4 regions of the Chromobacterium sp. FG89 genome follow, and region 2 is predicted to be linked to each of the others. Evidence: predicted binding sites of a transcription regulator. Region 2 holds the regulator's gene; each other region holds the start of a gene.

What was found. The regulator FNR, encoded in region 2, switches genes on or off when oxygen is low (the NO sensors DNR and NnrR bind a similar motif). The targets are predictions, from matches to a motif close to TTGATNNNNATCAA.
Region 1: ACODRW_RS01040 (DUF3149 domain-containing protein) is a predicted target of FNR. The motif match lies at 2,411-2,424, and genes of this name have one in related genera.
Region 3: ACODRW_RS21150 (adenosylcobalamin-dependent ribonucleoside-diphosphate reductase) is a predicted target of FNR. The motif match lies at 1,808-1,821, and genes of this name have one in related genera.
Region 4: pflB (formate C-acetyltransferase) is a predicted target of FNR. The motif match lies at 2,091-2,104, and genes of this name have one in related genera.

The regions. Positions count from the first base shown of each region.
Region 1 covers NZ_JBMDIQ010000001.1:225,545-229,957, forward strand. Annotated here, with positions in the region: gene trmB (tRNA (guanosine(46)-N7)-methyltransferase TrmB) at 1-211, opposite strand, end outside; gene ACODRW_RS01030 (NAD-dependent epimerase/dehydratase family protein) at 249-1,169, opposite strand; gene ACODRW_RS01035 (CDP-6-deoxy-delta-3,4-glucoseen reductase) at 1,208-2,236, shown strand; gene ACODRW_RS01040 (DUF3149 domain-containing protein) at 2,500-2,628, shown strand; gene arcD (arginine-ornithine antiporter) at 3,126-4,413, shown strand, end outside.
Region 2 covers NZ_JBMDIQ010000029.1:38,335-42,747, forward strand. Annotated here, with positions in the region: gene ACODRW_RS21460 (alanine/glycine:cation symporter family protein) at 1-150, shown strand, start outside; gene hemN (oxygen-independent coproporphyrinogen III oxidase) at 218-1,624, opposite strand; gene fnr (fumarate/nitrate reduction transcriptional regulator Fnr) at 1,734-2,480, shown strand; gene ACODRW_RS21475 (DUF1853 family protein) at 2,540-3,463, opposite strand; gene ACODRW_RS21480 (RNA methyltransferase) at 3,453-4,232, opposite strand.
Region 3 covers NZ_JBMDIQ010000028.1:23,088-27,500, reverse strand. Annotated here, with positions in the region: gene ACODRW_RS21155 (DUF748 domain-containing protein) at 1-1,739, shown strand, start outside; gene ACODRW_RS21150 (adenosylcobalamin-dependent ribonucleoside-diphosphate reductase) at 1,981-4,413, shown strand, end outside.
Region 4 covers NZ_JBMDIQ010000028.1:53,599-58,011, reverse strand. Annotated here, with positions in the region: gene ACODRW_RS21280 (hypothetical protein) at 1-75, opposite strand, end outside; gene ACODRW_RS21275 (hypothetical protein) at 905-1,117, shown strand; gene ACODRW_RS21270 (formate/nitrite transporter family protein) at 1,123-1,950, shown strand; gene pflB (formate C-acetyltransferase) at 2,178-4,413, shown strand, end outside.

The DNA of each region.
Region 1 (4,413 bases), on a different contig from region 2:
TTTCGGCGGTGGCGCCGCCCATGCCGAAGCCGATTTCCAGGATCTTGGGCGCGGCGCGGCCGAAGGCCTGCTCCAGATCGATGCGCTCGGGGCGGTATTCGATGCCCCAGCGCGGCATGCCTTCGTCCATCGCGCGTTGCTGGCCGGGAGACAGATGGCCTTGGCGCAGCACGAAGCTGCGGATGGCGCGTTGAAATGCCGGATTTTCCATAGAGAAGCCTGCTTAAAAACTCAAAAAAACCGCGATGTTACCGAATCTTGGCCGCCGAAGCGAGTGCGGCGGCGATGCGCTCCGGCGCTTGGGCCAGCGCCGCCAGGTAGTCGGCGGTGTCGGGCCAGCGGGGAGCCGGCAGCAATTCCCGGCGCAAGCGCCGGTTGTTAAGCCGTCTGGACTCCATCATATAAGACCATAGACCAGCGGAGACCCGGGCGCGGACCTCCTCCCGCGGCAACAGGGGCGGCAAGGTCAGGTCCAGCGCGGCGGCCAGCCGGCGATACCATTCGCTGATCGGCAGCGGCTGATCGTCGCTGGCGTTGAATACGCGCGGACCGCCGCGGCATTGCAGCAAGGCGGCCACGCAGGCGGCGGCGAGGTCGTCGGCGTGGATGTGATTGCTCCAGCTGTCCTCCTCCGGCCGGATCAGCGGCGTTTGCGAGGCGAAGCGGCTCAAGGGCAGGCGGTCGTCGGCGTAGATGCCCGGCGCGCGCAGCACCGTCAACTGGCAGCCGTGGGCGGCGGCGAAGCCGCGTAAGCAGGTTTCCGCGTCCAGGCGGCGCCAGGCGCGGTCATTGTGCGGGCGGAGGCGGGCGCCTTCGTCCAGCAAAGCCCCGTCGGCATTGCCGTACACGCCGCTGGTGCTGATATAGACTAGACGCTGTGGTATCCTGCAACCTTTTGCCAACGCAGACAACAACTTGCGCATGCGCAAGTCCTTGCGGCCGATTTCCTGGGGGGGAGCGGTCAGCAGCAGATCGTCGGCCAGGCCGGCCAAACGGCGCAAAGCGCGGGGGTCGTCCAGATCGCCCCGGATGGGCGTGACGCCCTGGCGGCGCAGCGCTTCCGCGCTAGCGTTGGAACGGCACAGCGCCAGCACCCGCCAGCGGCGGGTCAGTTCCGGCAGGGCGCGGCGCGCGACATCGCCGGCGCCGATGATCATTAAGGTTCGCATGATGCGCATTTTAGCCAGATATTGAGTAGAGGAAATAGATGACAGCGCAGGTGAAAGTGCTCCCCAGCGGGCATACATTTGGCGTCGAGCCGCATGAAACCGTATTGGAAGCGGCGTTGCGCCAGGGCGTGGGCCTGCCTTACGGCTGCCGCGACGGCGCGTGCGGCGCCTGCAAAGGCAAGGTGGTGGAAGGCGAAGTGAGCCAGGACGGTTTCCAGGAAAAGGCCTTGACCGAGGCCGAACGCGCCCAGGGCATGGCGCTGTTCTGTTGCGCCCGCCCCAAGGGCGACATCGCCATCGAGGCGCGCGAAGTGGCCGGCGCCGGCGACATCCAGATCAAGACCTTGCCGTGCCGCGTAGAGAAAATCGAAAAAATCCACGACGTGGCGGTGCTCAAGCTCAAGCTGCCGGTGTCCGAGCGCTTGCAGTTCAAGGCTGGCCAATACATCGACATCCTGATGAAGGACGGCAAGAAGCGCAGTTTTTCCATCGCCAACGCGCCGCATGACGATGCTTTCCTGGAACTGCATATCCGCAATCAGCCGGGCGGCTCTTTTTCCGAGTATGTGTTCAGTCAGATGAAGGAGCGCGAGATCATGCGCTTCAAAGGCCCGCTGGGCTCTTTCTTCCTGCGCGAGGACTCCGACAAGCCCATTCTCTTCGTGGCCAGCGGCACCGGCTTCGCGCCGGTCAAGGGCATCATCGAGCACGCGATTCATAGCGGCATCCAGCGCGAGATGGTGTTCTACTGGGGCGCGCGCACCAAGGCGGATCTTTACATGGCGGATCTGGCCGGCGCCTGGCAGGCGCAGCATCCCAACATCACCTTCATCCCCGTGCTGTCCGACGCGCTGCCGGGCGACGAGTGGGCGGGCCGCACCGGTTTTGTTCACCAGGCGGTGCTGGAGGATTTCGACGATCTGGCCGGCTATCAGGTTTACGCCTGCGGCGCGCCGCTGATGGTGGAGGCCGCGCACGGCAGCTTCACCCGCGAGCGCGGCTTGCCGGAAGACGAGTTCTTCTCCGACGCCTTCTTCCTGTCCAAGGACATGGGCGGCAGCAAGTGAACACGCCGGCGAGACAGGGATGACGTAAGCCGATTTTTTCAGCTGAACTGATTCGAACTGTATCGCCTGACGCACAACTGTAATGATATAAGTTGCTGATTTTTAGGAAATGAGCCCTTGGCGCGAGCCAGGGGCTTTTTATTTGTCTTGCATCAAACTTGGGGGTCATGCCATTTGATTTGCGTCAATGGACGGGCCGCCCAACTGGCTAAGATGAGGATCAAGAAACCTATATGGGGCGTGGCCCCGGAAAAGGAGTGGCGATGGAACTTCTGACTCTTCTTCTTTCCGACGATGTCGGCATTTTAAGCTTGGTGACCATTGTGGTGACCACCTTGGTGGTGCTGGGCGCTCTGGTGGCGATTTTCAAGAACGTGAAAAAACCGGAGTGAGCGCCTGGGCAAACAGGATGTGTTTATCCTCTTGATGTGTGTGTTGGTGGATGCGGTGGTGGGCCGCATCCACTTTTTTTTTGCCCGCAATTGCCGTGGCCGCCTGCCTTATTCTCTGTTTCCTCTCTCTATCTTTATCTCACTGCTTCTTTGTCCCGTCTCTTTATGGCCGTTTGCGGCTCTTCTCTATTGGACGCGTTCAGACAATCTGATATTGCGTTTTATTTTTAATAAAAATTAAATACAAAATTAATTAAATGTTTTGTGCGCAGCACAATTGTTAGTTCTGCCAATTGTGTCTGGGGCTTCTATAAAGCTTTTGTTCTAATGTCGGGATGGGGCGAATGGAGCGGGAGGACGCTATTTGACGCAGGTCAAACGGATGTTCGACTGTTCTGGCGATCACTAAATCCGGGGTATACCATTGTCTCAGATGATAAGAATTTAATTATATAACAACAGATTTGCAGGTTAATGTACTCTCACGGAGAACGAAAATGTCTACGGAAACTGAAACCCAAGGCGGCGGCGCTCCCAAGCTCAAGCTTGGCGCGCTGACCGCTCTGGTGGTGGGCTCCATGATCGGCGGCGGCATCTTCTCGCTACCGCAGAACATGGCGGCGGGCGCCGGAGCCGGCGCCATCTTGATCGGTTGGGTGATTACCTTCTTCGGGATGTTGACTCTGGCATTCGCCTTTCAGATGCTGGCCAATCGCAAACCGGAAGTGGAGGGCGGCGTCTACGGCTACGCCAAGGCGGGTTTCGGCAACTATATGGGCTTCAACTCGGCCTGGGGTTACTGGATTTCGGCCTGGATCGGCAACGTGTCCTACTTTGTGGTGATGTTCTCGGCGCTGGCCTTCTGGTTCCCGGTGTTCGGCGAAGGCAATACCACCACCGCCATCGTCTGCGCGTCCATTCTGTTGTGGGCCTTGCACTTCCTGGTGTTGCGCGGCGTGCACGGCGCGGCCTTCATCAACACCATCACCACCGTGGCCAAACTGGTGCCGCTGGCGCTGTTCATCCTGCTGGTCATTTTCGCCTTCAAAGTGGATACCTTTAATCTGGACTTCTGGGGCTCGGCCAAACTCGGCTCGGTCGTCGATCAAGTCAAGAGCACCATGTTGGTGACGGTATGGGTGTTCATCGGCATCGAAGGCGCGTCGATGTTCTCCAGCCGTGCGGAAAACATGAAAGAAGTGGGCAAGGCCACCGTGATCGGCTTCCTGCTGACCATCGCTCTGCTGGTTGCGGTATCGGTGCTGTCGCTGGGCGTGATGTCGCAAACTGAACTGGCCGCGCTGAAGAACCCGTCCACCGCCTATGTGCTGGAAAAAGCCATCGGCCCCTGGGGCGCCAATCTGATGAACGCCGGTTTGGTGATCTCGGTGGGCGGCGCGCTGCTGGCCTGGACGCTGCTGGCTTCCGAAGCGCCCTACCTGGCGGGCAAGGACGGCGTGATGCCCAAAGTGTTCGGCACCACCAACGCCAATGGCTCCCCGGCCGCCTCGCTGTGGCTGACCAACGGCCTGATCCAACTGTTCCTGATCATCACGCTGTTCAGTTCCGCGGGCTACCTGGCGTTGCTGTCGCTGGCCACCTCGATGATTCTGATTCCTTACCTGTTGTGCTCCGGCTACGCCTTGCTGGTGGCCAAGCGCGGCGAGGGCTACGCCCAGGGCGAATCCAGCGGCAAAGAGTTCAGCATCGCCGCCGTCGCCTCGGTCTACGGCGTCTGGCTGATCTACGCCGCCGGCCTGAAGTATCTGTTCCTGTCCATGGTGC
Region 2 (4,413 bases):
AATCTGGTGGCCATCGTGCTGCTGTCGCGTTATTTCTTCATTGTGCTGAAGGATTACGAGCGTCAGCTGAAGCGGGGCGAGTCCACCCCGGTGTTCAAGGTGGCGGATTACCCGGAACTGGCCGCCAAGGTGGAAAAAGACATCTGGTAAGCCTGCGTCCGGCTCCAACGATAAACAGCCCGCGTCCTGACGCGGGCTGTTTTGTTGCTAGCCCCGTTCAAATGGTCTTGGAGTAGCGCGCCTGGGTGCGGCGCTCCCGCAGATGGCGGTCGAAGATCATCGCGATATTGCGGATCAGGAAGCGGCCCTTGGGCTCCACCATGATGAAGTCGCCGTCGAAGGACAGCAGGCCCAGTTGCTGGTATTCGCGGATCTGCGGCAGTTCTTCGGCGAAGTACTCGGCGAAGTTGATGCCGTGGATCTCTTCCAGCGCTTCCACCGACAGCGAGAAGCGACACATCAGGCCTTGGATGATGCTGCGGCGCAGGATGTCGTCATTGTCCAGCGTCAGCCCGCGCAACACCGGCAGATGGCCGCTGTCCAGCGCCGCGTAATAACTGTCCAGGTCCTTGGCGTTCTGGCTGTAACAGGGGCCGACCTTGCCGATGGAGGACACGCCAAGACCGATCATGTCGCAGTCCGCATGGGTGGAGTAGCCCTGGAAATTGCGTTGCAGCCGGCCCTGGCGCAGGGCGGAGGCCAGTTCGTCGTCCGGCTTGGCGAAGTGATCCATGCCGATGAAGACATAGCCGGCGTCGGCCAGGCGCTGCACCGAGTCCTGCAGGATGTCCAGCTTGGTTTCCGGCGAGGGCAGATCGGCCTCGTTGATGCGCCGCTGCGGCATGAACACGGTGGGCAGGTGGGCGTAGTTGTACAGCGCCAGCCGGTCCGGCCCGATGGCGATCACCTTGTCCAGCGTGCGGCGCACCGATTCCCGAGTCTGCAGCGGCAGGCCGTAGATCAGATCGACGCTGACGGACTTGAAGCCGGCGTCGCGCGCGGCCTGGATCACCTCCAGTGTTTCCTCTTCGGACTGCACCCGGTTCACCGCCTGCTGCACCGCCGGTTCAAAGTCCTGAATCCCGACGCTGATGCGGTTGAATCCGAGTTCGGCCAGTTTGAAGATTGTCGCCGCGCTGACTTTGCGCGGGTCTATTTCTATGGAATACTCCCCCTCCTTCAAGAACTCGAAATGAGTCTTGAGCAAGGTCATCAATCGTTCCAGTTGCGCGTCGGACAAGAAAGTGGGGGTGCCGCCGCCGAAATGCAGCTGTATCACTTGCTCGCGGCGGCCCAGACAGGAGGCGATCATGCGGACCTCCTTCTCCAGGTAGTCCAGGTACAAGTCCGCTTTGCCGCTGTCCTTGGTGATGATCTTGTTGCAACCGCAGTAGTAGCAGATAGTGTTGCAAAAAGGTATATGAGCGTACAATGATAAAGGTTTCCGGTTGGCGCCGATGCTGCGCTGCCGTAGCCAGTGGATGTAGTCTCTTTCGGCAAAACCCGGCGTAAAGCGATCCGCTGTCGGGTATGACGTATATCTAGGACCTGTCCCGTCGAGGCGCTCAATCAGCGCGCGGTCGAATTCAAAATGGGCAGGAGAAAATGGGTGGGTGGTCTTCATGTCGTATTTGGATGGCAAAACCTCTGGTGGACTGGTAAATTTGCGGAAATCCTGCGAATTTCGCTTTGATAAGGGTCAAGCTTCATCGCAAGCTTGTACTAAACATGCCATGTCCGATCAGAACCATATCTCTTTGCATAACCTGAAGGTCTCCTGCTCCAACTGCAGCCTGAAGGAACTTTGTCTACCTGTGGGGCTTAACCGCGAGGAGCTGACCCAGCTCGACGCGGTGATCCGCCAAAGCCGCCGTTTGAAGCGCGGCGAGTACTTGTTCCGCAGCGGCGAGGGCTTCCGTTCGCTGTTCGCGGTGCGCACCGGCTTCTTCAAGACCAGCGTCGCCAGTCAGGACGGCCGCGAGCAGGTCACCGGCTTCCATATGTCCGGCGAACTGATGGGCCTGGACGGCATTTCCGCCAATGTGCACGGCTGCGACGCCATCGCGCTGGAGGACAGCGAGGTGTGCGAGCTGCCGTTCAGCCGCATGGAGAGCCTGGGCCGCGAAATTCCCACCCTGCAGCACCATTTCTACCGTCTGATGAGCCGCGAGATCGTTCGCGATCAGAATGTAATGTTGTTATTGGGCAACATGAAGGCGGAAGAGCGCTTGGCCGCCTTCCTGCTCAATCTGTCGCAGCGTCTGTCCACCCGCGGCTTCGCCGCCAACGACTTCATCCTGCGCATGAGCCGCGAGGAAATCGGCAGCTTCCTCGGCCTGAAGCTGGAAACCGTCAGCCGCACGCTGTCCAAGTTCCAGCAGCAAGGCTGGATCACCGTCGATCATAAGCACATCCAACTGGTGATGGTGGACGAATTGAAGGCGCTGATTTCCGGCTGCGCTCACGCCAACGGACATTGATTCCGCCGCGCGGGCGGGCAGATGGAAAACGCAAGGCAAGCCCTCGGGCTTGCCTTTTTTCATGGGGCCGGCGCGCAGTCCGCGATTTGCAGCAGCAGCCGCGACAGCGGCGCCTCCTGAGGCCAGCCCGGCGGCACGGCGAAGCCGCGGGCCACTTCATGCCAGTCGCCGTCGGGGCCGGGCTGCAGTTCGGCCAGCAGCTGCGGCGCCTCGGCCTGTTCCAGGCGCGCGCGCAGTTCCGCCGCGTCGGCGGTGTGTTCCGGCGAGCGGCGCGCCGGCGCCAGCCAACTGAGCCTGGGCAGCCAGGCCCAGCGCGAATCCGCATTCAACGCCGGCCAGTCGCCGCGCAGCGGCCAGTATTGCCCGTACAGCGGCTGGGCGCCGGGCGGCGCTTCCGGCGCGGTGTCGCGGGCGTGGAACAGCCAGCCGCTGAGCCGGGCGCCGACCGCGCAGCCCTCAAAGCCCGCCGGCAGCGTCGCTTGCGCCGCCGGGTGGCGGGACAGGCGCAGCTGGGTTTGCAGTTTATGGGCTTTCAGCGCCCAGGCGTCGCGCAGGCTGGGGCCGGTCAAGGTGTCCGCGCTGCGGCCCAGTTGCAGATAGAACTTGCTGGCGGCTTCCAGATGCAGCGGTTGGCCGTCTAGGCGCAGCAGGAAGTCGAACTCGCCGACGGTGCGGCCGTCCGGCGCGCGCACCGGCAGATTGCTGGCCACCAGTTCGATGTGCGGCGCCAGCCGGAACCAGAAGGACAGCAGCCGTTCCGCGTAATGGCCCAGACGGCGGGTGGGCTGGCGCGCCAGCCAGTGCTGAAGTTCGGCAGGATCGGCGTCCAGCGTTTGCAGCAAGGCCGGGCCGTCGGCCCCCAGCAGCCGCTGCGGCGGGATGTCCGCGCCGCTGCGCCAGGGAGAGGGCGCGGAGAGCAGAAAAGCCAGATCGCGCACCGCCGGGTGCGCGTAGGGCAGGGTGAACGGCGGCTTATTCGCCATCCTGTCCGGGCGCGTCGCGGCGGACTTCGCCGTCGGCGGCGCGCTGCACCTGTTTGAGGAAGCCGCGCAGGATGTCGATTTCCTCGCGCAGCAGGCCGGCGCGGTTGAACAGGGTGCGCATCCGGCGCATCATCCGTTCGCTGTTGCGGCGGCGGAAATAGCCTATCTTGTCCATGGTCTGTTCCAGGTGGCCGCAGAAGCCCTCCACCTCGCCCAGCGCCGCCGCGTCGCTGTCGGCGCGCAGATAGTCGACGTCCACGCCGGTGTGGCTGAACAGTTCGTAAGTCATCACCTGCACCGCCATCGCCAGATTCAGCGAGAAGTAGTCCGGGTTGCCGGGGATGGTGACCAGGCGGTTGCATTGTTCGACTTCTTCAATGGACAGGCCGAAGGTCTCGTTGCCGAACACCAGGGCCACTTGTTCGCCGGCGCGGGCGCGCGCCACCAGTTCCGGCGTGGTCTGGCGCGGGGTGGACAGCGGGGTGGTCAGCTCGCGACGGCGGCTGGTCAGCGCGCAGGCGATGGTGACGTCTTGCAAGGCCTCGGCCAGGCTGGACACCACGGTGGCCTGCTCCAGAAGATCCACCGCGCCGGAGGCCAGCGTATTGGCCTCGTCGCTGGGAAACACTTTGGGTTCAACCAGATACAGCCGGCTCAGGCCCATGGTTTTCATCGCCCGGGCGGCGGAGCCGATATTGCCCGGATGGTTGGGGCGGGCCAACACGATGCGAATGTTTTTCAGAAAATCAGGTACTTGGGGTTTATTCATCAGCAGTTTCACATTAAAATAGCCGGCTTATCGAAAAGCCCGCGCGCCGTTTTGCGCGCAAGGCCAGCGTTTGCCGGATTGGGCAGGCGTGCGGCCTTGCCCGATTGCGCCGGGTTTTTCTTGTTCCTTAACCCAGATTGTTACTAGCAGACGTCGCGTCATGTGGCGGACGTCTGTCATG
Region 3 (4,413 bases), on a different contig from region 2:
CCAAGCCGGCCAGCATGACGCTGTCCGGCCTGGGCGGCACGGTGGCGGTGGACGACGGCCGGCAATTGGCGCTGGATCTGGCCGGCGGGCTCAACGGCGGCAAGCTGGCGGTCAAGGCCGATATCGACGCCGCGGCCGGCGCGCTCAAGGGCAGGCTGCGCGCCGACGGGGTGCAGCTGGCGCCGCTGGCGCCGTACGCCTTGAGCGGAACCTCGCTGCGTTTCGGCGGCGGCGCGTTGTCCGCGGATCTGAATCTGGATGTCGGCGCGCGCGGCTGGCGCGTCGGCGGCTCCGCCGGCGTGGCGCGGCTGGCGGTGTACGAGCCGGGCGAGAAGCTGCCCTTGCTGGGGTGGCGCGATCTGCAAGTGCGCGGCCTCAGCGCTCAGGGCATGCCGCTGAAAGCGACAATCAACGATGTGCGGCTGCAAGGGCCGGCGGCGCGGCTGGTGCTGGATGAAAAGCGCGAGCTCAATTTGACCCGGCTGTTCGCCGGCCAGGGCGGCAAGCCGGCGACGCCGGCGCCGTCGGCCAAGGCGGCGCCGCTGCCCTTGGTGGAGGTCCGGTCCATCCATGTGCAGGGCGGGCGGGTGCAGTTCGCCGACCACGGCATGAAGCCGGACTTCGCGTCCGACATGCATAATCTGCGCGGCTCCATCCAGAACCTGTCCACCCGCGCCAAGCAGCGCGGCAACATCACGCTGGACGGCGACGTGGACCAGTTCGGCGACGTCAAGGTGCGCGGCGCGCTGTCGCCGCTGGCGCCCACGGACAACACCGACATCACCCTGGCCTTCCGCAATATCTCCATGGGCACCTTGAACCCGTATTCGATGAACTTCGCCGGCTGGCAGGTCAAGGACGGACGCTTGTCGGTGGACCTGCGCTATCTGCTGGAGCAGCGCCAGCTCAAGGGCGAGAACCGGGTGGTGATCGATTCCCTGCAACTGGGCGACGAGCTGCCGGACAGCGAATACAAGGGCCCGCGGCTGCCGCTGCGGCTGGCGGTGGCCATTCTGGAGGACAGCGACAAGCGCATCGATCTGGACCTGCCGGTGGCCGGCAGCCTGGACGATCCGCAGTTCAGCTACGGCAAGATCATCTGGAAAGCCATCGTCAACGTGGTGACCAAGGTGGTGACCGCGCCGTTCCGCGCGCTGGGCGCCTTGCTGGGCGGCGAGGGCTTCGACGATATCCGCTTCGTGGCCGGCGAGGCCAATGTGACGCCGCCGGAGCGGGAGAAGCTGGTCAAGGTGGCCGGGCTGATGGTCAAGCGGCCCAAGCTGATGCTGTCCATCAGCGGCGGTTACAACGCCGACGCGGACCGCAAGGAAATGGCGCGCGCGCAAACCGATCTGGCGATCTTCGCCGCCGCCGGCCACCAGCTGGGCGCCGGCGAGCCGCTGCCGCTGCCGGACATGCAGGACGAGGAAATCCTGTCCGCGGTCAAATCGGTGTACGGCAAGCAGATCGGCCGCTTCAAGCTGCTGGGCCACACGCTGAAGCCGGGCGGGCCGTCCGGCGCGGCCCTGGGCAAGCTGCTGCGGGACGAGTTGATCGCCGCGCAGAGCATCACCGACGCCAGCCTGCAGCAACTGGCCAAGCAACGCGCCGCCAACGCGCGCGCGGCCATGCTCAAGACCGATCCGGCCTTGCAGGAGCGCATCCAGCTGGGCGAGCCGGTCAAGGTCTCCGCCGGCCGCGACGGGGTGCCGCTGGAGGTGAAGCTGAAGACGCCGTGAGGCGGCGGCCGCGCGTCGTGTTTTTACCCATGACAAGCGGGAAAAGCGGCGGCGGCGTGGAATAGCGCTTGATATGTGTCAACGAACGGCGTAACTACATATAGTGTAATACGCCGTTTTTCTTTTCCAGATATTGCGTATCGGACGTGTTGAAACCTTTTGCGGCCCACACGGTCCATTGCATGCTGGAAGGGGGCCGCCCTGGCCGCCGCAGGCCGCAATTCAAGAGGAACCGGGAACCATGAAGCAGGAAAACATCGCCGCCATGACCGAGCAGGACATCTCCCGCGAGGTGCTGTTGGAAAAATACGCCAAGAACGGCGAACACAGCGTGAGCGAAGTGCGCCTGCGCGTGGCCAAGGCGCTGGCGGCGCTGGAAAGCGAGCCGGCTCGTTTCGAGCCGTTGTTCTATCAGGCGCTGGAAAACGGCTTCATTCCCGGCGGCCGCATCAATTCCGCCGCCGGCACCGATCTGCGCGCCACCTTGATCAATTGCTTTGTGCAGCCGGTGGGCGATTCGGTGTCCGAAACCGAAAACGGCAAGGTGGGCATTTACGAGGCCTTGCTGCAGGCGGCGGAAACCATGCGCCGCGGCGGCGGCGTCGGCTACAACTTCTCGCGCATCCGTCCCAAGGGCGCGCGGGTCAAGGGCACCAATAGCCGCGCGTCCGGCCCGGTGTCCTATATGCGAGTGTTCGACCGCAGCTGCGAAACGGTGGAGTCCGCCGGCGCGCGCCGCGGCGCGCAGATGGGGGTGCTGGACATTTCCCACCCGGACGTGGAGGACTTCATCCACGCCAAGGACCAGGGCGATCTGCGCAATTTCAATATCTCGGTGGGCGTCTCCGACGACTTCATGCGCGCGGTGGAGGCGGACGCCGCCTGGGAACTGACCCACGCGGTGGAGCCGTCGTCCAACGCGTTCCCCGACAGTTATCAGCGCGCGGACGGCCTGTGGGTCTACCGCGCGGTGCCGGCGCGCGAGCTGTGGCGGCAGATCATGGCCTCCACCTACGATCACGCGGAGCCGGGCGTGCTGTTCATGACCCGCATCAATCAGGACAACAATCTGTCCTATTGCGAGGTGATCGAGTCCACCAACCCCTGCGGCGAGCAGCCGCTGCCGGATTACGGCTGCTGCGATCTGGGCTCCATCAATCTGTGCCGCCACGTGCGTCAGCCCTTTGGCGACAAGCCCAGCTTCGACTTCAAGAGCTTCGAGAAAGTGGTGCGCATGTCGGTGCGCATGCTGGACAATGTGCTGGACCTGACGGTGTGGCCGTTGGAAGAGCAGCAGCGCGAGGCGCAGGCCAAGCGCCGCGTCGGTCTGGGCTTCACCGGCCTGGGCGACGCGCTGATCATGCTGAAAATACGCTATGACAGCGAGGAGGGCCGCCGCTTCGCCAGCCGCATTTCCGAGGCGATGCGCGACGCCGCCTACGACGCCTCGGTGGATCTCGCCATCGAGAAGGGCGGCTTCCCGCTGCTCGACGCCGACGCCTACCTGGCCGCGCCGCATTGCGCCAGCCGGCTGCCGGAAGCGATCAAGGCGCGCATCCGCAAGCACGGCATCCGCAACTCGCACCTGTTGTCCATCGCGCCCACCGGCACCATTTCGCTGGCCTTCGCCGACAACGCCTCCAACGGCATCGAGCCGCCGTTCTCCTGGTTCTACACCCGCAAGAAGCGCATGGCCGACGGCAGCCAGCAGGAATACCTGGTGGAAGACCACGCCTACCGCGTTTACCGGATGCAGGGCGGCGACACCAACGCCTTGCCGGACTACTTCGTCTCCGCGCTGGAAATGAGCGCGCTGGACCATATGCGCATGGTGGCGGCGGTGGCGCCCTATATCGACACCGCCATTTCCAAGACGGTGAACGTGCCCGGCGATTACCCCTTCGACGATTTCGAAAGCCTCTATCTGGAAGCCTGGCGCGCCGGCCTGAAGGGCATCACCACCTACCGGCCCAATAATGTGCTGGGTTCGGTGCTGTCGGTGGAGCCGGCCAAGCCCAGCGCCGCCACGCCGCAGGACCTGTCCGGCAGCGGCGACGGCGACCCGGACCGCCGCGTGGTGCTCAACACCGCGCCGACGCCGGCGCTGTCCAGCCTGAAATGGCCGAACCGGCCCAAGCTGAAGGAAGGCAACCCGTCGTGGACCTTCATGGTGGAAGGCGACGCCGGCGATTTCGCCGTCGTGGTGGGCCATGTGGAGAACGGCCGGGTGTCGCCGTTCGAATGCTGGGTCAACGCCACGGAAGAACAGCGCGGCCTGGGCGCGGTGGCCAAGACTCTGTCCATGGACATGCGCTGCCGCGATCACGGTTGGCTGGCGGCCAAGCTGGACGCGCTGTCGCACACCAACGGCGACAAGCGCTATGTGTTCGATCTGGGCGAGCGCACCGTTTACGCCACCTCGGCCTCGGCGGCCCTGGGCCAGGTGGTGCGCCACCGCGTCGAGCAACTGGGCGCGCTGCCGGCGGACCAGAATGAGCCGACGCCGGTGATGGACGCGCTGTTCGCGCGCAAGGAGCCCAAATCGGGCACCGACGGCACCATGAGCTGGTCGGTGGACGTCAGCAACCCGCAAACCGGCGACGACTTCGTGCTCTTCATCAAGGAACTGGTGCTGCCCAACGGCCAGCGCCGGCCGTATTCGATGTGGCTGGCC
Region 4 (4,413 bases), on a different contig from region 2:
CGTCAAGACATGTGCTATATCAGCAGAGCCGAGAGCGGGCGGTGGAGTATCATAATATGAAATCTGAGCAGCCAAATGGTTTTCGAAAACGAACAAAAATATTTCAAAACGAACATTATTTGGTTGGTTTCCAACATGCCGCTAGCGTTCAAACGATCGTTTTTCTATTATCCATATGATTTATATGGTGTTTTTTCTTGTTTATTATCGCGCTTGCCATCCGCCTAAGTGCCTGCTCAAAGTCTCTCGAGCAAGCACCAGGCAAGGCCTTGCCGCCGAAGAAGCGGAATACGCAAGGGGCGCATGGGCGCTCTGAAGCCGGTTTCAAGGCCTCGCTCTGACCATCCCGCTGACGCGCGGCAGGCGGTGAACCGCCTCTTAAGAGCGGCAAACACGCTCAAGTTTTACGGCTGAGGCAAGGCGCGCCAACGCCGGCGCTACGGGAATCGCTCAAGTCGGCGCACGCGGCATCAGGGTTGCTTGGCCGCGCTAGCGGTTCAAGACCGCTCGATTAGGGGCAGGGCCAGGCGCGGCGGTCTCAAGGGCGGAATGCGCCAGGGACGCATGCGCATCCTCAAGCCGCGATTGCTGCGCCGCGTCCCGCCAGGCGCAGCGGCTCTTGAATGGCTAGGCAAGAGGCTGTATCAACGTCTCGCGAGCCGGAGCGAGTCAGGGCGGAAACCGCTGAGAAAGCGGGATGCGCGCGCGGTGCGTCAGCATTTCGAAGCGGCGCTCGCCGCGCCGTGTCTTGTAAAGCGCGGCAGGCTTTGAACCGGATCTAAGGAGAGCCGGCGGCTGAGCCGCGGCGGGGACGGCAAATCCATTGCCGGGTATGTTGTAAAAAGAAAGGCTTGAGCGAAAGCGGGCCAAGGAAAGGCTTGCGTTTGATAGTTATCAAACAACAATGATGCAATACGAACATAAAATTTTCGTGAATCAACAATCAGGGCAAGCGCAGACGCGGGAACCAATCAAGGATGACAGCCAACCAAGCCAATGCCGGAAGCAGGCCGGGCCGGGCAAAATCCGGCAAAACCTGAAAACGGCATCAGCAGTTGATAGGCATTGCATCAAGATGGACCCGCGGCTGGCGGCGTTGCCCAAGCTCGCGAAATGAAAAACATGAATCACGCCTCCACACTCGCCTACGTCGCGGCAGAAGCCGCCGCCAAACAGACCGTGCTGCGTCAGCACCCCGGCCGCTATCTATTGAGCGCCGGCATGGCCGGCGCGCTGATCGCCGTGGTGCTCAGCGTCAGCCTCAAGCTGGGCCAGGTCTTCTTCGCCGTCGGCTCCCCCGGCTACTACATCGCCGTGGCCGGCTTCTTCGGCGTGGCCCTGGTCAGCATCATCGTCTGCAAGCTGGAGCTGTTCACCAGCAATGTGATGTACTTCAGCGTGGGCGTGCTCAGCGGCGACTGCCGCGTCTGCAACCTGCTGCGCAGCTGGACCATGGTCTACCTGGGCAATCTGCTGGGCGTGTTGCTGTTTACCGCCGTGTTCGCCGGCGCCGGCGGCATGGGCAGCCTGCCGGCCGACCACCTGCTGTTCAATGTGGCCGCGCACAAAGTGCACGCCGGCGGCTGGGAAATCTTCTGGAAGGGTGCGCTGTGCAACTGGGTGATCTGTCTGGCGGTATGGGTGCCGCTGCGCATGGCCGGCGACGCCGCCAAGATGCTGATGATCCTGCTGCTGGTCTTCGTGTTCTTCTTCTCCGGCTTTGAGCACAGCATCGCCAATATGGCCTTCTTCTCGCTGGCCCTGCTGCACGGCATGCAAGGCCTGGACGCCGCCGCCATCCTGCACAATATGATTCCGGCCACCCTGGGCAATATCGCCGGCGGAGCGCTGGGCGTGGGCCTGGTGGTTTATCTGCTGGAGCGCCACACCCTGCCGGCGCGGCGCGAAGCCGCAAAACCGGCCGCGGCGGCGCTTGGAACGAGTGTTTGATGTTCGTTTTCGAATGTAATGCGCCGGCTACAATGACGTCGTGTTGATGTGGTTTTTCAGGATATTGAAAATAAAGAGTTTTTTGAGGGATTTTGCCGCCGTCCTGGGCGGGGCCGCACGCGCGTTTTAGTCTGCGGCAGTTGATCTTTATCAAACGATTTTTTTCGAAACCGAATGTACAATATGTTCAGTACTCAACATTTACTGATAGTTACTAGGAGGCACACATGGATGCTCTGAATCGTGACGCGACTCAAGCCAACCCCTGGCGCGATTTCACCGGCGGTGAATGGCAAAGCAAGGTGGATGTCCGCAACTTCATCCAGCTGAACTACAAGCCGTTTGAAGGCGACGCCAGCTTCCTGGCGCCCGCTACCGCGCGCACCCAAAAGCTGTGGGACACCCTGAGCGAGTTGCTGAAAGAAGAACGCGCCCGTGGCGTGCTGGATGTAGCCGCTGACCGCGGCAGCTCCATCACCGCGCATGACGCCGGCTACATCGACCAAGCCAGCGAAGTCATCGTCGGCCTGCAAACCGATGCGCCGCTCAAGCGCGCCATCATGCCCAACGGCGGCCTGCGCATGGTTGAGAACGGCCTGGAAGCCTTCGGCTTCAAGCTGGACCCGGTCATCAAGGACGTGTGGACCCACTATCGCAAGAGCCACAACCAGGGCGTGTTCGACACCTACACCCCGGACATCATGGCCGCGCGTAAATCCGGCGTGATCACCGGCCTGCCGGACGCCTACGGCCGCGGCCGCATCATCGGCGACTACCGCCGCGTGGCCCTGTACGGCACCGACTTCCTGCGCGCCGAACGCCAAAAAGTATTCCATGAGCTGGACGACGCCGTTTTCAACGAAGACGTGCTGCGTCTGCGCGAAGAACTGTCCGAACAATTCCGCGCGCTGGACGAACTGAAGCAGATGGCCGCCAAATACGGCTTCGACATCAGCCGCCCGGCCGTCAACGCCCGCGAAGCGGTGCAGTGGACCTACTTCGCCTACCTGGCCGCCGTGAAAGAACAAAACGGCGCCGCCATGTCCTTCGGCCGCGTCGCCACCTTCCTGGACGTCTACATCGAGCGCGATCTGGCCTCCGGCGCGCTGACTGAAGAACAAGCCCAGGAAATGATCGACGACCTGGTGATCAAGCTGCGCATCGTGCGCTTCCTGCGCACCCCGGAATACGATCAACTGTTCTCCGGCGACCCGACCTGGGTGACCGAATCCATCGGCGGCATGGGCGAAGATGGCCGCACCCTGGTGAGCAAGAGCAGCTTCCGCTTCCTCAACACCCTGTACAACCTGGGCCCGGCGCCGGAACCCAACCTGACCGTGTTGTGGTCCACCCAGCTGCCGCGCGGCTTCAAAGACTTCTGCGCCAAAGTGTCCATCGACACCAGCTCCATCCAGTACGAAAACGACGACCTGATGCGTCCGCACTGGGGCGACGACTACGGCATCGCCTGCTGCGTGTCCGCGATGCGCATCGGCAAGCAAATGCAGTTCTTCGGCGCCCGCGCCAACCTGGCCAAAGCCATGCTCTACGCCATCAACGGCGGCGTGGATGAAAAATCCGGCGTGCAAGTGGCCAAGGGCTTCGAGCCGATCAAGAGCGACGTGCTGACCTACGACGAACTGATGCCCAAGTTCGACCTGCTGATGGACTGGCTGGCCGCCACTTACGTCAAGGCGCTGAACTGCATCCACTACATGCACGACAAGTACGCCTACGAACGCATCGAAATGGCGCTGCACGACCGCGACATCCTGCGCACCATGGCTTGCGGCATCGCCGGCCTGTCCGTGGCCGCCGACTCCCTGTCCGCCATCAAGCACGCCAAAGTGCACATCATCCGCAATGAAGCGGGCCTGGCGGTGGACTACAAGATCGAAGGCGACTACCCGGCTTACGGCAACAACGACGACCGCGCCGACAGCATCGCGGTATGGCTGACCGAAACCTTCATGGACAAGATCAAGGCCCAGCCGCACTTCTACCGCAACGCGATGCCGACTCAGTCCGTGCTCACCATCACCTCCAACGTGGTGTACGGCAAGAAAACCGGCAACACCCCGTGCGGACGCCGCGCCGGCGAACCGTTCGCCCCGGGCGCCAACCCGATGAACGGCCGCGACGTGAAAGGCTTTGTCGCCGCGGGCGCATCGGTAGCCAAGCTGCCGTATGAAGCCGCGCTGGACGGCATCAGCTGGACCGCCTCCGCCACCCCGGACGCATTGGGCCATAGCGAAGAAGAACGCGTAGCCAACCTGGCCAACTGCCTGGACGGCTTCTCCGACGCCGGCGGTTTCCACGTCAACGTCAACGTGTTCAAGCGCGAAACCCTGATGGACGCGATGGAACACCCGGAGCTGTACCCGCAACTGACCATCCGCGTGTCCGGCTATGCGGTGAACTTCGTCAAGCTGACGCGCGAGCAACAGCTGGACGTGATCAACC